4 regions of the Kitasatospora sp. NPDC054939 genome follow, and region 3 is predicted to be linked to each of the others. Evidence: riboswitches for the same ligand, from Rfam matches in the RefSeq annotation. Region 3 holds a riboswitch; each other region holds the start of a gene.
The links. A riboswitch is a leader RNA that binds a small molecule or an ion and turns the genes downstream of it on or off. The one in region 3 is predicted to bind cyclic di-AMP.

Region 1: linked by a shared signal. The riboswitch ahead of ACWGB8_RS26115 (transglycosylase family protein) and the one ahead of ACWGB8_RS09380 (NlpC/P60 family protein) in region 3 are both predicted to bind cyclic di-AMP.
Region 2: linked by a shared signal. The riboswitch ahead of ACWGB8_RS12365 (M23 family metallopeptidase) and the one ahead of ACWGB8_RS09380 (NlpC/P60 family protein) in region 3 are both predicted to bind cyclic di-AMP.
Region 4: linked by a shared signal. The riboswitch ahead of ACWGB8_RS27585 (transglycosylase family protein) and the one ahead of ACWGB8_RS09380 (NlpC/P60 family protein) in region 3 are both predicted to bind cyclic di-AMP.

The regions. Positions count from the first base shown of each region.
Region 1 covers NZ_JBSGXP010000104.1:13,401-18,167, forward strand. The annotation lists gene ACWGB8_RS26110 (hypothetical protein) at 1-1,471, opposite strand, end outside; cyclic di-AMP (ydaO/yuaA leader) riboswitch at 1,923-2,049, shown strand; gene ACWGB8_RS26115 (transglycosylase family protein) at 2,036-3,349, shown strand; gene ACWGB8_RS26120 (hypothetical protein) at 3,489-3,689, shown strand; gene ACWGB8_RS26125 (LacI family DNA-binding transcriptional regulator) at 3,811-4,767, opposite strand, start outside.
Region 2 covers NZ_JBSGXP010000032.1:34,548-39,314, forward strand. The annotation lists gene purB (adenylosuccinate lyase) at 1-1,043, shown strand, start outside; gene ACWGB8_RS12360 (MFS transporter) at 1,063-2,610, opposite strand; cyclic di-AMP (ydaO/yuaA leader) riboswitch at 2,926-3,079, shown strand; gene ACWGB8_RS12365 (M23 family metallopeptidase) at 3,083-4,111, shown strand; gene ACWGB8_RS12370 (DUF2470 domain-containing protein) at 4,407-4,767, opposite strand, start outside.
Region 3 covers NZ_JBSGXP010000022.1:33,113-37,879, reverse strand. The annotation lists gene ACWGB8_RS09390 (hypothetical protein) at 1-1,056, opposite strand, end outside; gene ACWGB8_RS09385 (NlpC/P60 family protein) at 1,161-2,225, opposite strand; gene ACWGB8_RS09380 (NlpC/P60 family protein) at 2,452-3,597, opposite strand; cyclic di-AMP (ydaO/yuaA leader) riboswitch at 3,608-3,762, opposite strand; gene ACWGB8_RS09375 (NlpC/P60 family protein) at 4,096-4,767, opposite strand, start outside.
Region 4 covers NZ_JBSGXP010000117.1:6,598-11,364, reverse strand. The annotation lists gene ACWGB8_RS27590 (cytochrome P450 family protein) at 1-1,097, shown strand, start outside; cyclic di-AMP (ydaO/yuaA leader) riboswitch at 1,385-1,544, shown strand; gene ACWGB8_RS27585 (transglycosylase family protein) at 1,550-2,575, shown strand; gene eno (phosphopyruvate hydratase) at 2,855-4,144, shown strand; gene ACWGB8_RS27575 (FtsB family cell division protein) at 4,290-4,767, shown strand, end outside.

The DNA of each region.
Region 1 (4,767 bases), on a different contig from region 3:
CGCAGCGGCGGAACTCCCAGACGCCCTCGCTGGTCTCCGGCCAGTGGAAGCCGGAGGCGCCGGTGGCGCCCTGGACGCCGACCGCCACGCAGTCCAGCGCCTTGCCGCCGGTGCCCGCGCCGAGGCTGAAGCCGCTCAGCCGGTAGGCCCGCGGGTTGGGTTCGAGCACGGTGCGGGAGGCCACGCAGGAGTCGTACACGATGTCGTCGGACGGGCGCTGCGGGGTGCGGGTGTCGAGCGGCCCGTCCCACCAGTAGGCGTCCTCCCAGGTGTCGTGGCTGATGCAGCTGCGGAAGGTGATGCCGTGGCTGGCGTGCGGGACGAAGGCGTGGTTGCCGGCGTCCCGGACGACCACCCCCTCGACGACGGTGCCCCGGCTGCCGTCGGCGAGCATGTGGAAGTGCAGGCCGTACCGGCCGAGCACCGGGGCGGTGACCGGGGCGGCGCCGTCGGGGCCCTTCCAGGTCTCCTTCGTGTCGGTGCGCGGGCCGACCCAGCGCAGCGCGGCGTGCCGGACGTCGGCGCGGCGGGAGCTGGTGAGGTGGACGTGGGTGCGGCCCTTCGCGGTGCCCTCGACCCGGACGCTGCGGGTCAGGTTGAGGACCTCGGCGCCGGCGTTCACGCCGCCGCCCGCGGCGACCTTCGGGTGGGCGTACCGCAGCGGTGCGGCGAGGGTGACGGTGGCTCCGCTGACGGACTTCACGGTGACGAGGTCGTAGGCGGTGCTGAAGCCCTCGTCGGCGGGCGGGCCGGTCGGGGTGACGGCGAGTTCGTCGCCGGGCAGCCAACCGGTGGGCGGGGCGGCGAGCCTGAGGGCGGTTTCGCCGGGCCGCAGGCCGTCCGCGGCACGCACCCAGGCGGTCTTGGCGGCGCCGTCGAGGCGGAGGTAGCCGGTGCCGGTGACCCAGAGGCCGGTGTCGGTCCCGGCGACCTCCATACCGTCCCCGCGGAAGCGGCGTTCGTCGACCTCCGGGAAGCGGAGGGTGTGCACGGCGGCGCCGTCGGGGGCGAGGGCCAGGGTGCCGCGGACCTCGACGTTGCCGACCGAGGCGAGGGTGAGGCTGCGGTCGGCTGCGAAGACCAGCGAGCCGGTGGGTTCGACGAGCAGCGAGCCGACGGCGGCGTCGGCGTCGAGCAGCACCCGGTCGGTGATCCGGACGGCGGTCCGCGGGCCCGGGACGCTGCCGCCCCAGCCGGCCGGGTCGGACCAGCGGCGGCCGCCCTGGTCGACGGTGGGCCCGGGGGCGGGCGGCTCCGGGGTGCCCGGTCCGGCCGCGGTGGTCGGGGGTCCGCCGTGGGTGTGTGCGGCGGCCGGTGCGCCGGGCGGGCCGGACGGCGGCGGGGTGCCGGGGGCGCTGCCGGTGCGGAGCGCGGCGACCGGCTGGGCGCCCGGGCCGCTCAGCGAGCGCCGCAGCAGTTCGCCGCCGCTGACGGCGGTGAGCACCGTTCCGGCGGCGAGCCAGCGGAGCATCGTCCGGCGGGGTACCGGAGTTGGCGGACCTTCGCCCGGTGTGTCCGCTCTGCGGTGTTTTGCCCGGCGGTGCGCTCCGCGGCCCCTCGGTGCCGGCGGCGGCGCGGGCCGCGGGTCCGGGTCCCCGGGGCGCCGGTCCTCGTCCATGGCCATCGTTGCGTAGCCCTCCCCCCAGACGGCTGCGTCGGTCCTGACGCTCTGAAGCATAGGCAGATCGGTCCAGCCGTACGGGCGTTGCCGGAAATCGGTCATTTCTGATCATGGTGGACACCGCCGCCGGACCGTGCAGGCACACCGTGACGAGAGTCACACATGTTTGCGGTTTGAGAGCGGGTCTGCTTAACGTGCTCCCCGTTCGTGGCCACACGGACCCAGTTCACCCGCAACGCCGAGTCCTGCCGTCGGGTGCGCTGGCAGCGCAGAAACGCACCACGGCAGGAGCGGGGGACCCACAGGTAAGTCGCCCCGGACCTCCCTCGCGGACGGTCCAGGGCTAGGGGTGAAGCCGCGTCCACAGCGCGGCCGGGCAACTCCAGCCCGAATCCGACAGCTCACCTCGCAGGCGTGGGAGAGGACCGCGTCTTCATGCTGCCCACCAACGGCACCAGCCTGCCCAAGCGCGCCCGCCGCCTGATCGCCGCCGTCGGCGTCGCGGGCGTCGGCCTGTCGATCCCCTGCCTCACCGCCGGCACCGCCTCGGCCGCCACCGTCGCCACCTGGGACAAGGTCGCCCAGTGCGAGAGCGGCGGCAACTGGGCCATCAACACCGGCAACGGCTTCTACGGGGGCCTGCAGTTCACCTCCAGCACCTGGGCCGCCTTCGGCGGCACCGCCTTCGCCCCGCGCGCCGACCTGGCCACCAAGGACCAGCAGATCGCGACCGCCGAGAAGGTGCTCGCCGTCCAGGGCCCCGGCGCCTGGCCCGTCTGCTCGGTCAAGGCCGGCCTGACCAAGGGCGGCACCCCGGCCGCCGTCGACACCTCCACCGCCGCCAAGCCGGCCGCGCAGGCCCCGGCCCCGGCCGCCAAGCCCGCCACCCCCGCGCCCGCCAAGCCGTCCACCGCCGCCAAGCCGTCCACCGCGGCCAAGCCCGCCGCCGAGTCGGCCGCCAAGCCCGCCAAGGGCTCCGGTGACGCCGCCAAGGGCGACTGGCAGCAGTACCGCCAGCAGGACGGCCGGGGCGAGCGCGGCGAGTACACCGTCATCGCCGGCGACTGGCTCTCCGCCATCGCCGACAAGCACGACGTCCAGGGCGGCTGGGAGCGGCTGTACGAGCTCAACCGCGACGTCCTGACCGACGGTCCGAACGTCATCTACCCGGGCCAGCACCTGGCCCTGGGCGAGCGCGACCGGGACGGCGACTCGGAGCGGAAGTTCGACTGGTTCAACCGCTCCGGCGACAAGGCCGGCCAGGGCTCCGCCGGCGCGGCCGCGCAGACCCAGGCCCCGGCCGCCGCCAAGCCGTCCACCGCGGCCAAGCCCGCGGCGCAGACCCAGGCCCCGGCCCAGGCCGCCACCGGCGCCAAGGCCGCAGCCGTCTCCTTCGCCCAGTCCAAGGTCGGCCAGGCGTACGTCTACGGGGGCACTGGCAACGGCGGTTGGGACTGCTCCGGCCTGACCCAGGCCGCGCTGCGCGCCGCCGGCATCTCGGTGCCGCGCGTCGCCGCCGACCAGGCCGCCGCCAGCACCCGCGTCTCGCTGGACAGCCTGCAGCCGGGCGACCTGCTGTTCTGGTCCAACAACGGTGCCAACTCGGGCGTCTACCACGTCGCCCTGTACATCGGCGACGGCAAGTACGTCGAGGCCGCCAACCCGCGGGCGGGCGTCCGCGTGGCGACCGTCGCGGGCTTCGCCCCGGACTTCGCGGGCCGCGTCTGATCCGCGTCCGATCCCGGACCCGGGCCCCCGGGGAGCGTCCTGCCGCGCTCCCCGGGGGCTCCGGCGTGCCCGGACGACCGTGGTCACATCCCTTCCGGGCAGGGCATGCTGCTGCTCTGCACCCGAGAAGGAGTCACCCATGGCACAGGTCACCGTCACGCTCGACGCCAATCTCGCCATCGACGCGATGATGCTCGCCGGCACCAGGAGCCCGCAGGACGCCGTCGAGCTGATCGTCCGCGACTACCTCGCCCGGGGCCGGCGCACCGAGACCCGCACCGGCGACGCCTCCGACGGCCACCGGGCCGCCCAGGACCGTCCGCTCACCCAGGAGGGCTGAGGCCCCGCAACCGCCGGCACGGGCCCGGCGCAGGCCCCCTGCGGGCCCGCCCTCGACGTCCGGTCCCGGACATGCCGCAGGGCCCCCGGGGAAGCATCCCCGGGGGCCCTGCGGCCGTGCGTCACCTGGTCCGGCCGCCGGTGGACCCGCGCATCACCAGCTCCGGCTGGAACATGAACTCCCCGCGCTGGGCGGCGTTCCCGCCGACCTCCTCCAGCAGCGCGTCGACGGCCGCGGTGGCCATCGCCTCGACCGGCTGGCGGACCGTGGTCAGCGGCGGCTCGGTGAAGGCGATCAGCGGCGAGTCGTCGAAGCCGACCACCGAGACGTCCTGCGGCACCGAAAGGCCGCGCCGGCGGACCGCGCGGATCGCGCCGAGCGCCATCATGTCGCTGCCGCAGACGATCGCGGTGCAGCCCTTGTCGAGCAGCGCCCCGGCCGCCGCGTGCCCGCCCTCCACGCTGAACAGCGTGTGGTGGACGAGCTCCTCGGCCTGCTCCGGGGTGGCGCCCAGCAGCTCCTGCATCGCGGCGGTGAAGCCCTCGATCTTGCGCAGCACCGGCACGTACCGCCGCTGGCCGACGGCCAGGCCGATCCGCTCGTGGCCGAGTTCGGCGAGGTGCTGGACGGCCATCCACATCGCGGCCCGGTCGTCCGGCGAGATGAACGGTGCGTCGATCTTCTCGCTGTAGCCGTTGATCAGGACGAACGGCACCTGCCGGCCCGCGAGCCGGGCGTACCGGTCGTGGTCGGCCGTGGTGTCCGCGTGCAGCCCGGAGACGAAGACGATGCCCGCCACGCCCCGGTCGACCAGCATCTCGACGAGTTCGTCCTCGGTGGAGCCGCCGGGCGTCTGGGTGCAGAGCACCGGCGTGAAGCCGTGCCGGCTCAGCACCTGCTCGATCACCTGCGCCAGCGCAGGGAAGATCGGGTTGCTCAGCTCCGGGGTGATCAGTCCGATCAGGCCGGCACTGCGCTGGCGCAGCCGGGTGGGGCGCTCGTAGCCGAGCACGTCGAGCGCCGCCAGGACGGTCTGCCGCGTGGTCGCGGAGACGCCCGCCTTACCGTTGAGTACGCG
Region 2 (4,767 bases), on a different contig from region 3:
TGCTGGTGCGCCTGGGCCGGCTCTCCGCCCAGCACGCCGAGCTGGTGATGGCCGGCCGTTCGCACAACGTCGCCGCGCAGGCCACCACGCTGGGCAAGCGCTTCGCCACCGTCGCCGACGAGCTGCTGGTCGCCTTCAACCGCCTGGAGGAGCTGATCGCCCGCTACCCGCTGCGCGGGATCAAGGGCCCGGTCGGCACCGCCCAGGACATGCTGGACCTGCTCGGCGGCGACACCGCCAAGCTCGCCGAGCTGGAGCAGCGGGTCGCCGGCCACCTCGGCTTCGACAACGTGCTCACCAGCGTCGGCCAGGTCTACCCGCGCTCGCTGGACTTCGAGGTGCTGACCGCCCTCGTCCAGCTGTCGGCCGGTCCGTCCTCGCTGGCCAAGACCATCCGCCTGATGGCCGGCCACGAGCTGGTCACCGAGGGCTTCAAGGAGGGCCAGGTCGGCTCCTCCGCGATGCCGCACAAGATGAACACCCGCTCCTGCGAGCGGGTCAACGGCCTGGCCGTCATCCTGCGCGGCTACGCCTCGATGACCGCCGAGCTGGGCGGCGACCAGTGGAACGAGGGCGACGTCTCCTGCTCGGTGGTGCGCCGGGTCGCGCTGCCGGACGCCTTCTTCGCCTTCGACGGCCTGCTGGAGACCTTCCTGACCGTCCTCGACGAGTTCGGCGCCTTCCCCGCCGTGATCGAGGCCGAGCTGGACCGCTACCTGCCGTTCCTGGCGACCACCAAGGTGCTGATGGGCGCGGTGCGCGCGGGCGTCGGCCGGGAGACCGGGCACGAGGTCATCAAGGAGCACGCCGTCGCCTCCGCCCTGGCGATGCGCGCCGGTGCCCGCGAGAACGAGCTGCTGGACCGCCTCGCCGCCGACGAGCGGATCCCGCTGGACCGCCAGGCCCTGGACGCGCTGCTCGCCGACCGGCTCTCCTTCACCGGTGCGGCCGGCGCCCAGGTCGCCGAGGTCGTCCGCCGGGTCGAGGCCGTCGCCGCGGCCTACCCGGAGGCCGCCAAGTACGCGCCGGGCGACATTCTCTGACGCTCCGTCGGAGCTGCTGTCAGCTCTTCGAGGGCCCCGCTGCCGGACCGGTGGCGGGGCCCTCGGGCGTCGGGGCCCGCAGGTGGCCGGGGTCCAGCGGCGGAGCGCCCGTACTGCAGGACCACTGGCAGTCGGGCTCGGCCACCGGGCGCTGCGGGTCGTCGGGCGCCAGCACGTTGCCCCGGACGGTGGCGGCGGCCAGCAGCCCGCCGGCGACCAGGAGTCCGGCACAGATCAGCATCGCGGTGCCGAAGGCCGCGTCCACCGCGGCGGGCACCTGGTAGGCGTCGCCGCTGAGCCCGGCGAGCGCGGGCAGGGCCGCCACCGCGAGCAGTCCGGCCGCCCGGGCGGCGGCGTTGTTGACGCCGCTGGCGATCCCCGCCCGGCGCACCTCGACCGCCGCCAGCACGGTCGCGGTGAGCGGTGCGACCAGCAGCACCATCCCGCAGCCGAGCACGGTGACGGCCGGCAGCACGTCCGCCCAGTACGAGGCGTCCGGTCCGATCCGCAGCATCAGCAGCACCCCGGCGGCGCAGATCAGCGGGCCGAGGGTGAGCGGCAGCCGGGGGCCGATCAGCTTGCCGAGTTCGCCGGCCCGCGCGGAGAACGCCAGCATCAGCACGGTCGTCGGCACCAGGGCGAGCCCGGCGGTGAGCGGGGAGAAGCCGGAGACCGTCTGCAGCTGCACCATGAGCAGGAAGAAGATCCCGCTGAACGCCGCGTACACGCAGAGGGTGACCAGGTTCACCGCGGTGAACAGCCGGGAGGCGAAGAGCTCCGGCGGCAGCATCGGTTCGGCGCGGCGCCGTTCGACCAGGACGAACACCGTGCCGAACAGCAGGCCGGCCGCCCCGGTGAGCCAGACCACGGGGGTCAGGCCCTCGCCGGCTGCGGTCAGCGCATAGGTGACGGAGCCCAGGGCGAGCGCCGCCAGGACCGCACCGGCCACGTCGAAGCGGCCGACGGCCCGTTCGTCCCGGCTCTCCGGGACGTGCCGGGCGGCCACCGCGATCACCAGCACCGCCAGCGGGACGTTCAGCAGGAAGATCCACCGCCAACCGGGCCCCTCCACCAGCCAGCCGCCGAGGAAGGGGCCGACCGCCGCCGACACCCCGCCGAGGCCGGACCAGAGCCCGACCGCCCGGGAGCGGTCGTCGGGGTGGAAGGCGGCCTGGAGGATCGCCAGCGAACCCGGGGTGAGCAGTGCCCCGCCGATGCCCTGGAGGGCGCGGGCGGCGATCAGCACCTCGACGGTGGGGGCGGCGGCGCAGGCCGCCGAGGCGGCGGCGAACCAGGCGACGCCGAGCAGGAAGATCCGCCGCCGGCCGTAGCGGTCCCCGAGCGCCCCGCCGAGCAGGATCAGCCCGGCGAGGGTCAGCAGGTAGGAGTTGAGGGTCCATTGGAGGGCGGCCATCGAGGCGCCGAGGTCGGCGCCGATCCGGGGCAGCGCGACGTTCACCACCGTGCCGTCGAGCATCGCCATGCTGGAGCCGAGCACGGTCGCCAGCAGGACCCAACGGCCCTGCGCGGTGCTCAGGCGCAGGGTGCCTGCCTCGTCATTCGCCACGGCCCGATCGTGCTCCCCGGGGGCCTACGTGACAAGGGTCACCGGTGGTGTGTCGGGGGATGGCCCTGCGTGTGTGATCGCATGCGCACGGATGAGGAAATGGGCGCTGCGGAATCGCCCAACTGCACGGCGTAATCGGATTGTGTACATACTGTGCAGCCGATCATTCGGAGCGTCACGGCATTTCCCGATCTTGCGCCGGAATTCGGAGATCGACATTGCTTCGGTTCGGCGGATGGGTTTTAGTTCAGCGACCGCCCGGCCATCCCGGGTGGATCCACCGGGTAGAACGCCTAGTCCTGCCGCTGCCCGGAGGTTCGAACTGAGCTCTGTACGGCAGGAGCGGGGGACCCACAGGTAAGTCGCCGGACCGTCATTTCGGTTCGGCTAGGGGTGAAGCCGCGCTTGCGGCCGGGCAACTCCAGCCCGAACCCGACAGCTCACCTCGCAGGCGTCGGAGAGGAAATCTTCCATGCCCGCACAGGCTCGTCGTATCGCCCTGCCCCGCGCCGCCCGCATCGGTATCGCCACCGCCGTCACCGGCGCCGCGTTCGCCCTCCCGCTGGTGACCGCCATCAGCGCCTCGGCCCACACCGCTCCGGCCGCGAAGACCCAGCCCGCGCAGACCTCCACCTGGACCGGCGCCACCAGCGTCGACGCCGTCGCCCCCGCCGAGAAGCCGGCCGAGGCCGCCAAGCCGGCCGTCGCCGAGAGCTACAAGGTCGTCAGCGGTGACACCCTCTCGAAGATCGCCTCCGCCAAGGACGTCCAGGGCGGCTGGCAGGCGCTGTACGAGCAGAACCGCTCGGTCGTCGGTGCCAACCCGAACCTGATCTTCCCCGGCCAGCAGCTGTCGCTGGGTGCCAAGGCCGCCGCCGAGGCCCCGAAGCCGGCCGCCCCGGCCGCAAAGCCGCAGGCCTCGCAGGACTCCGCGAAGCCGGCCGCCAAGCCCGCCGCCAAGCCGGCCGAGGCCCCCAAGACCGCTGCCCCGAAGCCGGTCCAGGCCGCCAAGCCCGCCGCTCCGGCCGCCAAGCCCGCCGCCGCGCCGGCCACCCAGGCCCCGAAGCCCGCCGCCCCGGCCCCGGCCGCCGCCGCGTCCGGCTACGTCGCCCCGGTCAGCGCCAAGCAGGGCACCGCGTACGGTGTCGCCGGCTCCATGTGGTCCTCCGGCCACCACACCGGCGTGGACTTCGCGGTCCCGACCGGCACCAGCCTGAAGGCCGTGGCCGCCGGTACCGTCGTCAAGGCGGGCCCGGGCGGTGCGTACGGCAACGAGGTCGTCATCAAGCTGGCCGACGGCAAGTACGCCCAGTACGCCCACCTGTCCTCGATCAGCGTCTCGGCCGGCCAGGCCGTGACCGCCGGTCAGCAGGTCGGCCTCTCCGGTGCCACCGGCAACGTGACCGGCCCGCACCTGCACTTCGAGATCCGCACCACCGCCAACTACGGCTCGGACGTCGACCCGATCGCCTACCTGCGCGCCCACGGCGTCAGCATCTGAGGCGACCCGGTCGCACCGTCCGCGTCGAACGGACCACCGCTGGGTGCGGGGCGAACGACCGCCCGGGATGGTCATGTCGGGTGACCGCCCGACCGGGTGATCGCCGCGCCGAGTGGCGTTGAGAAGCCGGGCCGGCTCCGCGAGGGACTTCCTCCCTCTCGCGGGGCCGGCCCGGCTCTTCGTGTTGCGGCTCTTCGTACCGCGGCTCGCGTGTTCGGTGGTGCGTGGTCCGTGTCGCATGCCCCGTGCCCCGTGCCCCGTGTTCCGCTCGCAGGAGTGTGCCGGAGTCGGCGGGTCAGGGCCGGTGGGCGGGCACCGCGCTCCGGGCGGCGGTCAGCAGCTGGTACACCCGGTGGCCGAACTCGTCGGCGTCGTCGGCGGGTTCGGGGAAGACCAGGCGGATGTCGCGGTGGCCGTGCGGGTGGTCCAGGCGCAGCACCAGGCCGTAGCGGTCCAGGGCGAGCGGGCGGACCTCCGGCCGGTCGGCGAGCAGGTTCGGGTCGATCAGCCGGGTGAGCATCGCGAGGGCGTCCGGGTGATCGTCGGCGAGGTGGGTGAGCAGCCCGGCCTCGTAGCGGGCGAGCGGGTCGGGCTCGGCGAGGGCCAGGTCGGCGCCGAGCATCGCGGTGGTGCCGTACGGGGTGGAGATCACCGCG
Region 3 (4,767 bases):
GCCCAGCTCGGCGCGCAGCACCCGGTCGAGCAGCTGCTCGCGGCCGATGCCGGGCCCGGCCGCGCCGACCGCCCGGTAGAGCGCGACCAGCCGCTCGGGCCCGTGGCGGCGGGCGATCAGGTCGCAGGCGAGCCAGGACTGCTCGTACGCCTGGGCGATGCCGCCGGACCCGGCCGTGAAGGCCGCGTCGGCGGGCAGTTCGGTGGGCACCCGTCCCTCGGCGACGTCCCGGGCCAGCTCGGGGGCGATCTGCCGGGCGGTGCGGCCGGAGTCCCGGTAGCCGGTCCAGTCGGCGACGCCCTCGGAGAGCCAGAGCGGCGTCCACGGCCGGGTGTCGGCCCGGGTGGCGACGTGCACCGCCTCATGGGTGAGCACCACCTGCCGCCCGAAGGCGCTGAGCCGCTCGTACGCCTCGGGGTTGACCACGATCCGGTCGGCGGGGGCGGTGTGCGGGGCGCCAGGGGCCGCGGTGGTGACGGCCGCCATGTCCGCCCAGTCGGCCGGGCGGACGTCCAGCAGTCGGGCGAACTGGTCGCCGGTGGCGGGGAGTTCCAGCAGCAGCCGGCCGGCCCAGGCGGTGCCCCAGAGTGCGTTGACGGCCGGGACGGCGCGGTCGGCGACGGCGGCGGGCCCGGCCGGGTCGGGGCCGTCGGCCAGGCCGAGGACCAGGCAGTGCCGGCCCTGTGCGGCGCGCAGCGGGCCGAAGTCCCAGAGCGGCGCCCCGCCGCCGGCGCCCTCCTCGTGCGCCACCCGCCAGCCGCCGCCGGGGCCGTCGTGGACCAGCTCCAGCCGGCGCCGGTGCACCACCGGGTAGGCGTCGTACCCGGCGACCCGGGCGGCCAGTTCGGCGGTCACCGAGAGGCGGCCCGGCCCGGCGGACGGGCCGGGCACCGGGGTGCGGTAGCCGAGCTCGGCCGGCGGCGCGGCGGCCAGGGCGGTGCGCAGGGCCTGCGCCCGGTCGGCGAGCAGGGCGGCGAGTTCGTGGTGGGAGGGCGCGCCGGGCAGGGCCGGGGGTGCCGCGGCAGCGCCCGCCGGTGCGGGCGGCGTGCGGGGCACCGACAGCTGGGCGAGGGCCCCGGCCGCGAGCAGCAGCGCGCCGCGCCGGGACAGTCCGCTGCGGACCGCCCCGGCGTGGCCGGCGGTGTGCTGCCCGGTGGGGCTCAGAGCCGGACCACCCCCGTGACGGGCATCGTGTTGACGCTCTCGTAGCGGACCTTGGCGCCCGGGTAGGGGGCGTGCACGATCACACCGCCGCCCGCGTACATGCCCACGTGGTGCATGTCCCGGTAGTAGATCACCAGGTCTCCCGGTTGCGCCTCGGACAGACTGACCCTCCGGCCGGCGTGTGCCTGGGCCTGCGAGGTGCGCGGCAGGGTGACTCCGGCCTGCCGCCAGCTCCAGTACATCAGACCCGAGCAGTCGAAGGCACGGGGGCCGGTGGAGCCGAAGACGTACGGCGAGCCGATCATCCGGGTCGCGGCGGCCAGCGCGGCGGCGCCGCGTTCGGAGGCGGGCGCGGCATCGCCCAGGTCGACCCGGTCGGCGCCCCGGGTGGCGCGCTGCTCGGCCTCCCTGGCGTCCTGGGCGGTGAGCCGGGCCCGTTCGGCGGCGCCGAGGCTGTTGAGCAGCCGCTGCGCCTTGGTCAGGCGCTGCTGGATCTGGTCCTTGGTCTCGGCGAGGGAGCGGCGGACGTCGTCGAGTTCGGCGAGCTTGGCGCCGGCCTCTGCGCGGCGCTGGTCGAGCCTGCGCTGACGGCCCACCATCTCCCGCAGGGTCCCGTTCTGCTGCTCGGCGGAGACGTCGAGGCTGCGGGCGCGGGCGAGGTAGCCCTCGGGATCGGTGGCGAGCATCAGCTGGACGGTCCTGGCCGGCCCGCCGGCGCGGTACTCGGCGCCGGCCAGGGTGGCGAGGTCGCCGCGCAGTTCGTTCAGCCGTTCCTGGGCGAGGGCGAGCTGGTCCTGGAGGGCGCCGGCCTCGGCCTGGAGCCGCTGCTGGTTCTCCTGGGCGGCGTTGTACCGCTCCGAGGCCTGCTCGGCCTCGTCGTAGAGCTGCTCGACCTGGGCCTTGACGTCCTTGCGGGCGGTCGGCCCGTCCGGGACCCCGGGGACGGCCTGGGCGGTGCCGCCCGTCGCCACCCCCAGCGCGGTCGTCGCCGCCGCGGTCAGGACCAGCGCACGGGCGAGCGCATGCGCTCCTGGCAGCGGGTGTCGGCGGTGCACGGACATGCGGCGGCGGCTCCGATCCTGCGGCCCGGACCCGCCGCCGCACCGGGATCGGGCGGTCGGGGAAGCGGAGTCCGGTGGCAGACGTTAGCGATTCGGGACGAGTGAGTCCAAACCCCCGCGGGATCGAATATTTGACCCTGAATCGGACATGCGGCCGGTCGACGGCAAAGCCGCAGGCCCGGCCTCCGGGAGGGGAGGCCGGGCCTGCGGGAGGAGCGACGCGGGATCAGACCCGCACGATGGCCGAGATCGGCAGCATGCTGGCGGTCTCGTAGCGCACGTTGGCGCCGGGCTTCGGCGCGTGGATGACCTGGCCGCCGCCCACGTACAGCGCGACGTGGCTGCGGTCGGCGCGGTAGATGATCAGGTCGCCGGGCTGGGCGTTGGCGAGGTTGGTGCCCACGTTGGTGCCGGCGCCGGCCTGCTGCTGCGAGGTGCGCGGCAGCGACACACCCGCCTGGGCGTACGCCCACCCGGTGAGGCCGGAGCAGTCGAACGAGGACGGACCGGTGGCGCCGTAGACGTACGGGGCGCCCAGCTTGCTCTCGGCGGCGGCGATGGCCGCCGCGGCGCGCGAGCTGTTCGCGGCCGGGGCCGGCGGCTTGGCCACCGGCGAGGTGGCGGCGGTGGAGCCGGCCGCCGGGCGGGCGGCGTCGCGCGAGGCGCGGTCGGCGGCACCGGCCGCGGCCTTGGCGGCGTCCAGCTTGGCCTGCTCGGCCTTCTGCTTCGCCTCCAGCGCGGCCTTCTCCTCGGCCAGGCGCAGCTGCTCGCGCTCCTGCTCGGTCAGCGTGTTGAGCAGTTCCTGGGCCTTCGCCAGCTTGGCCTGGACCTCCTCCTTGGAGGCCTTCAGCTGCTGGGTGGTGGACTCCAGCTCGTTGAGCTTGGTCTGCGCCTCGGAGCGGTCCTGGTCGAGCTTGCGCTGCTGCTCCTTGAGCTCCTTCAGCGCGCCGGACTGGGTGCTGCCGGCCTGGTTGAGGGTGCCGGCCTGGGTCAGGAAGCTGTCCGGGTTGGTCGAGAGCATCAGCTCGACGGTCGGCGATATGCCGCCGTTGCGGTACTGCTCGGCGGCGATCTCGGCCAGGCCGCCCTGCAGGTCGGTCACCTGGGCCTGCTGACGGGCCACCTTGTCCTGGATCTCGCCGACCTGCTTCTGCAGCTCCTGCTGCTTGGCGACGGATCCGTTGTACTTCTCGGTGGCGACCTCGGCCTGCTCGTGGAGCTGGTCGACCTGCTCCTTGACCTGGTCCTTGCTCGGCATCGGGTCGGCGTGCGCGCCGGACTGCGAGGAGAGGGCGACGGCCGCGGCGGCGGCGGCGGTCAGGATCGAGACGCGGGCGCGGCCGGCAGGCTTGGGACGACGATGGGACGCCACGAAGGCGGACTCCTTCTTCCTACGTCCGCCTACCGGGTGAGCTGACGGGTTCGGGCCGGAAGCATGCCCTACGACGCCTCACCGGCCCTTCCACGGGCCGACCTGGCGCCGATTCACCCCGGAGGAACATGGTTCCCCGGCTCCGCTGTGCAGCCCCCCCGGAGGGGTCCCCTGTCGGACAGTCGGACTGTCCCAGCTGCCTCGCGAACTCGGCGGTAACCACCGCCGCCACCCGGGCTGGGTGATCGACTGTGCGGTGGTTCAAGGCACGACCCTAGTAATGAATCCGTGATCCGTTCAAATCGTTGTCAGAAAAAAGATGGAATGTCAGCTGAGTTCATTTGTGAATATGACCACGTGTGATCGGCCGACCGCACAGGGCTGACCGTTTCCCGACCGGACACCGCAAACAACCGCGCCACCCCTCCCGGAGGGGTGGCGCGGATCACAGGACCGGGCGGGCCGGTCCGGGCGTGTCCCGGGGGTACTGCCGGTCCGTCAGACGACGCGGCGGATGGTGTTGACGCTCATGCCGTCCGACCGGCCGTCGGCCTTCATGACCTTGACGACGTCACCGGTGCGCGGCGCGTGGACGGCCAGGCCGTTGCCGATGTACATCGCCACGTGGCTGCGGTCGGAGCGGTAGATGATGAGGTCGCCCGGCTGGGCCTCGGCGAGCGAGGGCACCCGGGTGCCGACGTTGCCCTGCGCCTGCGAGGTGCGCGGCAGCGAGACGTTCGCCTGCTTGTACGCCCAGACCATCAGGCCCGAGCAGTCGAACGTGCTCGATCCGGTGGCCCCCCACTGGTACGGCGAGCCCTGCTTGCTCATCGCCTTGCCGACGGCGACGCCCGCGTAGCCGGCGGCCTCCGGCAGCGGGGCGCTCAGGTCGGCGCGGGCGGCGTCGCGCGAGGCGCGGTCGGCGGCCTGCTTGGCCTGCTGCAGCGCGGCGCGGTCGGCGGCGCTGAGCGAGTTGAGGAGGTCCTGCGCCTCCTTGAGCTTGCGGTTGACATCCGCCTTGGACTGGTTGAGGTCCTTGGTGGTGCTGTCCAGCGAGGCCAGGACGGCCGCGGCCTCGGTCTTCTGCTGGTCCAGCCGGCGCTGCTGGTCGAGCAGGCCCTTGAGCGCCTCGGCCTGGCTGGTGGAGGCCTGCTGGACGCTGGAGGCCTT
Region 4 (4,767 bases), on a different contig from region 3:
CCGACGGGCGGCTGTCGAAGAACCCGGCGCACCACAGCGAGCAGGCGCACCGCAGCGGGCGGGTCGGCATCCCGGGCGAGCGGCAGGCCGAGCTGATGACGCACCTGCTGAACATCGACCCGCCGGACCACACCCGGCTGCGCCGGCTGGTGTCGAAGGCGTTCACGCCGCGCCGGGTGGCGCAGTTCGAGCCGCGGGTGCAGCAGCTGACCGACCGGCTGATCGACGGGTTCGCGGCCCGGGGCAGTGCGGACCTGATCCACGAGTTCGCGTTCCCGCTGCCGATCTACGCGATCTGCGACCTGCTGGGGGTGCCGCCGGAGGACCAGGACGACTTCCGGGACTGGGCGGGCATGATGATCCGCCACGGCGGCGGTCCGCGCGGGGGTGTCGGCCGGGCGGTCAAGCGGATGCGCTCGTACCTGCTGGAGCTGATCCACCGCAAGCGGGCGGACCTCGGGGACGACCTGATCTCGGGCCTGATCCGGGCGAGCGACCACGGCGAGCACCTCACCGAGAACGAGGCGGCGGCGATGGCGTTCATCCTGCTCTTCGCCGGCTTCGAGACGACCATCAACCTGATCGGCAACGGGATGTACGCGCTGTTCCGCAACCCGGGGCAGCGGGAGCTGCTGCAGGCGTCGGTGGCGCGCGGGGAGAGCGGGCTGCTGGAGACCGGGATCGAGGAGCTGCTGCGCTACGACGGGCCGGTGGAGCTGGCCACCTGGCGGTTCGCGACCCGGCCGCTGTCCATCGGCGGGGTGGACATCCCGGTGGGCGACCCGGTGCTGGTGGTGCTCGCGGCGGCGGACCGCGATCCGGCCCGGTTCTCCGACGAGAACACCCTGGACCTGGCCCGGGCGGACAATCCGCACCTGGGCTTCGGCCACGGCATCCACTACTGCATCGGCGCCCCGCTGGCCCGGTTGGAGGGGCGGACGGCGCTGGCGACGCTGCTCTCCCGGCTGCCGGACGTCGCGCTGGCGGAGCGTCCGGAGAATCTGCGCTGGCGCGGCGGTCTGATTATGCGAGGACTTCGTGAACTCCCCGTGGAATTCACCCCCGAGCAGCAGACTGGGGCCGGTCCGGGAGGGTGAGGCCCGGGTCGGCCCCGCCGAGCCATCCGTATGCTCCCGATGCCGTTCCCGTGCCGCCGCGACACGTTGACGGCGTGTCGGACGAGGGTGAGAACGATCCGCCTGAACCATCATCAAAGCGGACATACGGCCCTCGTTGGTGGGCGATCGAACGGTCTCCGTAATTCGTGCGTGATACCGACGATATGAGCTTGTGATCGGTTCGGGGTTTGTCTACTCTCCGGTTCAGTTCGCAGCTGCGGACCCCGAGCGCGGTACGCCGAATCCTGCCCGCCGCGCCGCCGGGAAGCCGACCAGCACCCATGGGCAGGGGCGGGGGACCCAGGTTTGTTGCCGTCCCCACGGCTTGGGGTGAAGCCGCAGACGCGGAAGTCTCCGCGCGACGCGGCCGGGCCACCTCCCGGTCCGAACCCGACAGCTCACCTCGCAGGCGTACGGAGAGGGACACCTCCATGCTCTTCGTCGGAACCGGCCGCCACCGTCGCCGCACCCAGACCGAGAAGGCCATCGCCGTCGCCGGGGTCACGGGCGTCGGACTCGCCCTGCCCCTGCTCTCCGCCACCGGCGCCTCCGCGGCCCCGGTCAGCACCTGGGACGCCGTCGCCCAGTGCGAGAGCGGCGGCAACTGGTCCATCAACACGGGGAACGGCTACTACGGCGGCCTGCAGTTCGCCTCCAGCACCTGGAAGTCGTTCGGGGGCACCGCCTACGCGCCGCAGGCCAACGAGGCCAGCAAGGCGGAGCAGATCTCGGTCGCCGAGAAGGTGCTCGCCTCGCAGGGGCCCGGCGCCTGGCCGGTCTGCTCCAAGAAGGCCGGCCTGGTCAAGGACAACACCCCGCCCCAGGTCGAGCGCTCCAACGAGGCCCAGAAGGGCGGCGCGAACGAGCGGCCCGCCGCGGCGCCCCAGCAGCCGTCCCAGCAGGCCGCGCCCGCGCAGGAGCGGCCCGCCCAGCCGGTCTTCACCGGCAAGGCCGGCTGGGACGAGCAGTCGCGGGTGTACTGGTACCAGAACGACGGTGCCTGGTACTGGACCAGCCACGCGCGCGTCTACGAGATGTTCGCCGCCTCGAAGGTCGCCCAGGAGGAGGCCGAGGCGTCGAGCGCCGCCGGTGCGGAGGAGGCCGAGGAGGCGCCCGCCGCCGAGGCCGCCCCCGAGGAGCCCGCCGCCCAGGCCGCCCCCGAGGCCCCCGCGACCGCCACCGGTGCCCCCGTCGCCACCGCGACCGGGGCGTCCGCGCAGGACGGCGCGCCCGTCACGGCCGCGCACCCGGCCGAGGGCGCTCCCGCCGCGGTCCAGCCGGCGGCCCCGGCGGCCGACGGCCACGGCTACACCGTCCGCTCGGGTGACACCCTGTCGGCCATCGCCGCCGCCAACGACGTCCGGGGCGGCTGGCCCGCGCTGTACGACGGCAACCGCGGCACGGTCGGCGAGAACCCGGACCTGATCCTCCCGGGCCAGGTGCTGAACCTCGGCTGACGCCGTGCCGGGCCCGGTCCGCCGGCCCGCCGCTCCTCCCGTGCACCGCCCGGCGACGGAGGGGGTCGTTCGGCCCCCTTCGTCCGCTTCTGGGTGCATCCCACGGGTCGGGCAGGTGAATTACCGGTGGGTAGCCGGGCCACACCCTGAGACGGGAGCGAGGTGGACGTGGCCCGGGGAGCCCGTGCGGTTAGGCTCTGGTCGTAACGACTCCGCAATCGTCCCGCCGACCCCACCACCCCGTCAGCAGGACCCTGCTTCCGCCATAGGAGATGCCTCGTGCCGTCCATCGATGTCGTCGTAGCCCGTGAGATCCTCGACTCGCGTGGCAACCCCACGGTCGAGGTCGAGGTCGGCCTCGACGACGGCAGCACCGGCCGTGCCGCCGTTCCGTCGGGTGCCTCGACCGGTGCCTTCGAGGCGCTGGAGCTGCGCGACGGCGACAAGAACCGCTACTTCGGCAAGGGTGTTGAGAAGGCCGTCCTGGCCGTCATCGAGCAGATCGGCCCGGAGCTGGTCGGCTACGACGCCACCGAGCAGCGCCTGATCGACCAGGCCATGCTCGACCTGGACGCCACCCCGGACAAGTCCTCGCTCGGCGCCAACGCCATCCTGGGCGTCTCGCTGGCCGTCGCGCACGCCGCCTCCGAGGCCAGCGACCTGCCGCTGTTCCGCTACCTGGGCGGCCCGAACGCGCACGTCCTGCCCGTCCCGATGATGAACATCCTCAACGGCGGCTCGCACGCGGACTCCAACGTCGACATCCAGGAGTTCATGATCGCCCCGATCGGCGCGGAGTCCTTCTCCGAGGCCGTCCGCTGGGGCGTCGAGGTCTACCACACCCTCAAGGCGGTCCTGAAGGAGCGCGGCCTGTCCACCGGCCTCGGCGACGAGGGCGGCTTCGCCCCGAACCTGGCCTCCAACCGCGAGGCGCTGGACCTCATCACCGAGGCCATCCAGAAGGCCGGCTACGTGCCCGGCCGCGACATCGCGCTGGCCCTGGACGTCGCCGCCTCCGAGTTCTACAAGGACGGCGCCTACCAGTTCGAGGGCAAGGCCCTCTCCGCCGCCGAGCTCATCGCGTACTACGCCGAGCTGGTCGCCGCCTACCCGCTGGTCTCCATCGAGGACCCGCTGGACGAGTCCGACTGGGACGGCTGGAAGGCCATGACCGTCGAGCTGGGCGACAAGGTCCAGCTGGTCGGCGACGACCTGTTCGTCACCAACCCGGCCCGCCTGGCCAAGGGCATCGAGACCGGCACCGCCAACGCGCTGCTGGTGAAGGTCAACCAGATCGGTTCGCTGACCGAGACCCTGGACGCCGTCGAGCTGGCCCAGCGCAACGGCTACCGCTGCATGATGTCGCACCGCTCCGGCGAGACCGAGGACGTCACCATCGCCGACCTGGCCGTCGCCACCAACTGCGGCCAGATCAAGACCGGTGCCCCGGCCCGCTCCGAGCGCGTCGCCAAGTACAACCAGCTGCTGCGCATCGAGGAGATCCTCGACGACGCCGCCGAGTACGCCGGCCGCGGCGCCTTCCCGCGGTTCCGCTCCGCCGAGCAGTAGGCCCGGCAGGCGCGCGGGCGGACACACACCGCTCGTCTCGGTGCCCCGACCGTTCACCCCGTAGGGTGGGCGGCGGGGCACCGTCACGACCGGCGGGCGTTCACGCCCGAGCGGCGGCAGGAGCGGACCAGGAGGGGGCAGCGAGATGACCGGCTGGAGGATCCCGGGCTTCGCCGCCCGGCCCCGGTTCACGAGCCGGGCGACCGTCCTCGTCCTGGTCCTCTGCTCGCTGGTGGCGATCCTCGCCTACCCGACCCGGCAGTTCGTCTCCCAGCGCTCCGAGATCTCGGCGCAGCGCGCCCGGGCCGAGCACGCCCGGCAGCAGGTCGAGCAGCTGCGCCGGGAGAAGACCCGCTGGCAGGACCCGGAGTACGTGAAGGCCCAGGCCCGGGCCCGGCTGCACTACGCGCTGCCGGGGGAGACCCCGTTCGTCTCGGTGGAGCCGGCCGGTCCGGCCGCCGGGCAGCCCACCGGCGGCACCGCCGCCGCGGGCCCGGCCGCGCCGGGCCCGGTGAAGGCCGCCCAGCCCTGGTACACCGCCTTCTGGCGCTCGGTGGACGCCGCCGACGCCGCCGCCCTCGCCGCGCCGCCCGCGGCGCCCCTTCCAACCGCCCCCGCCACCG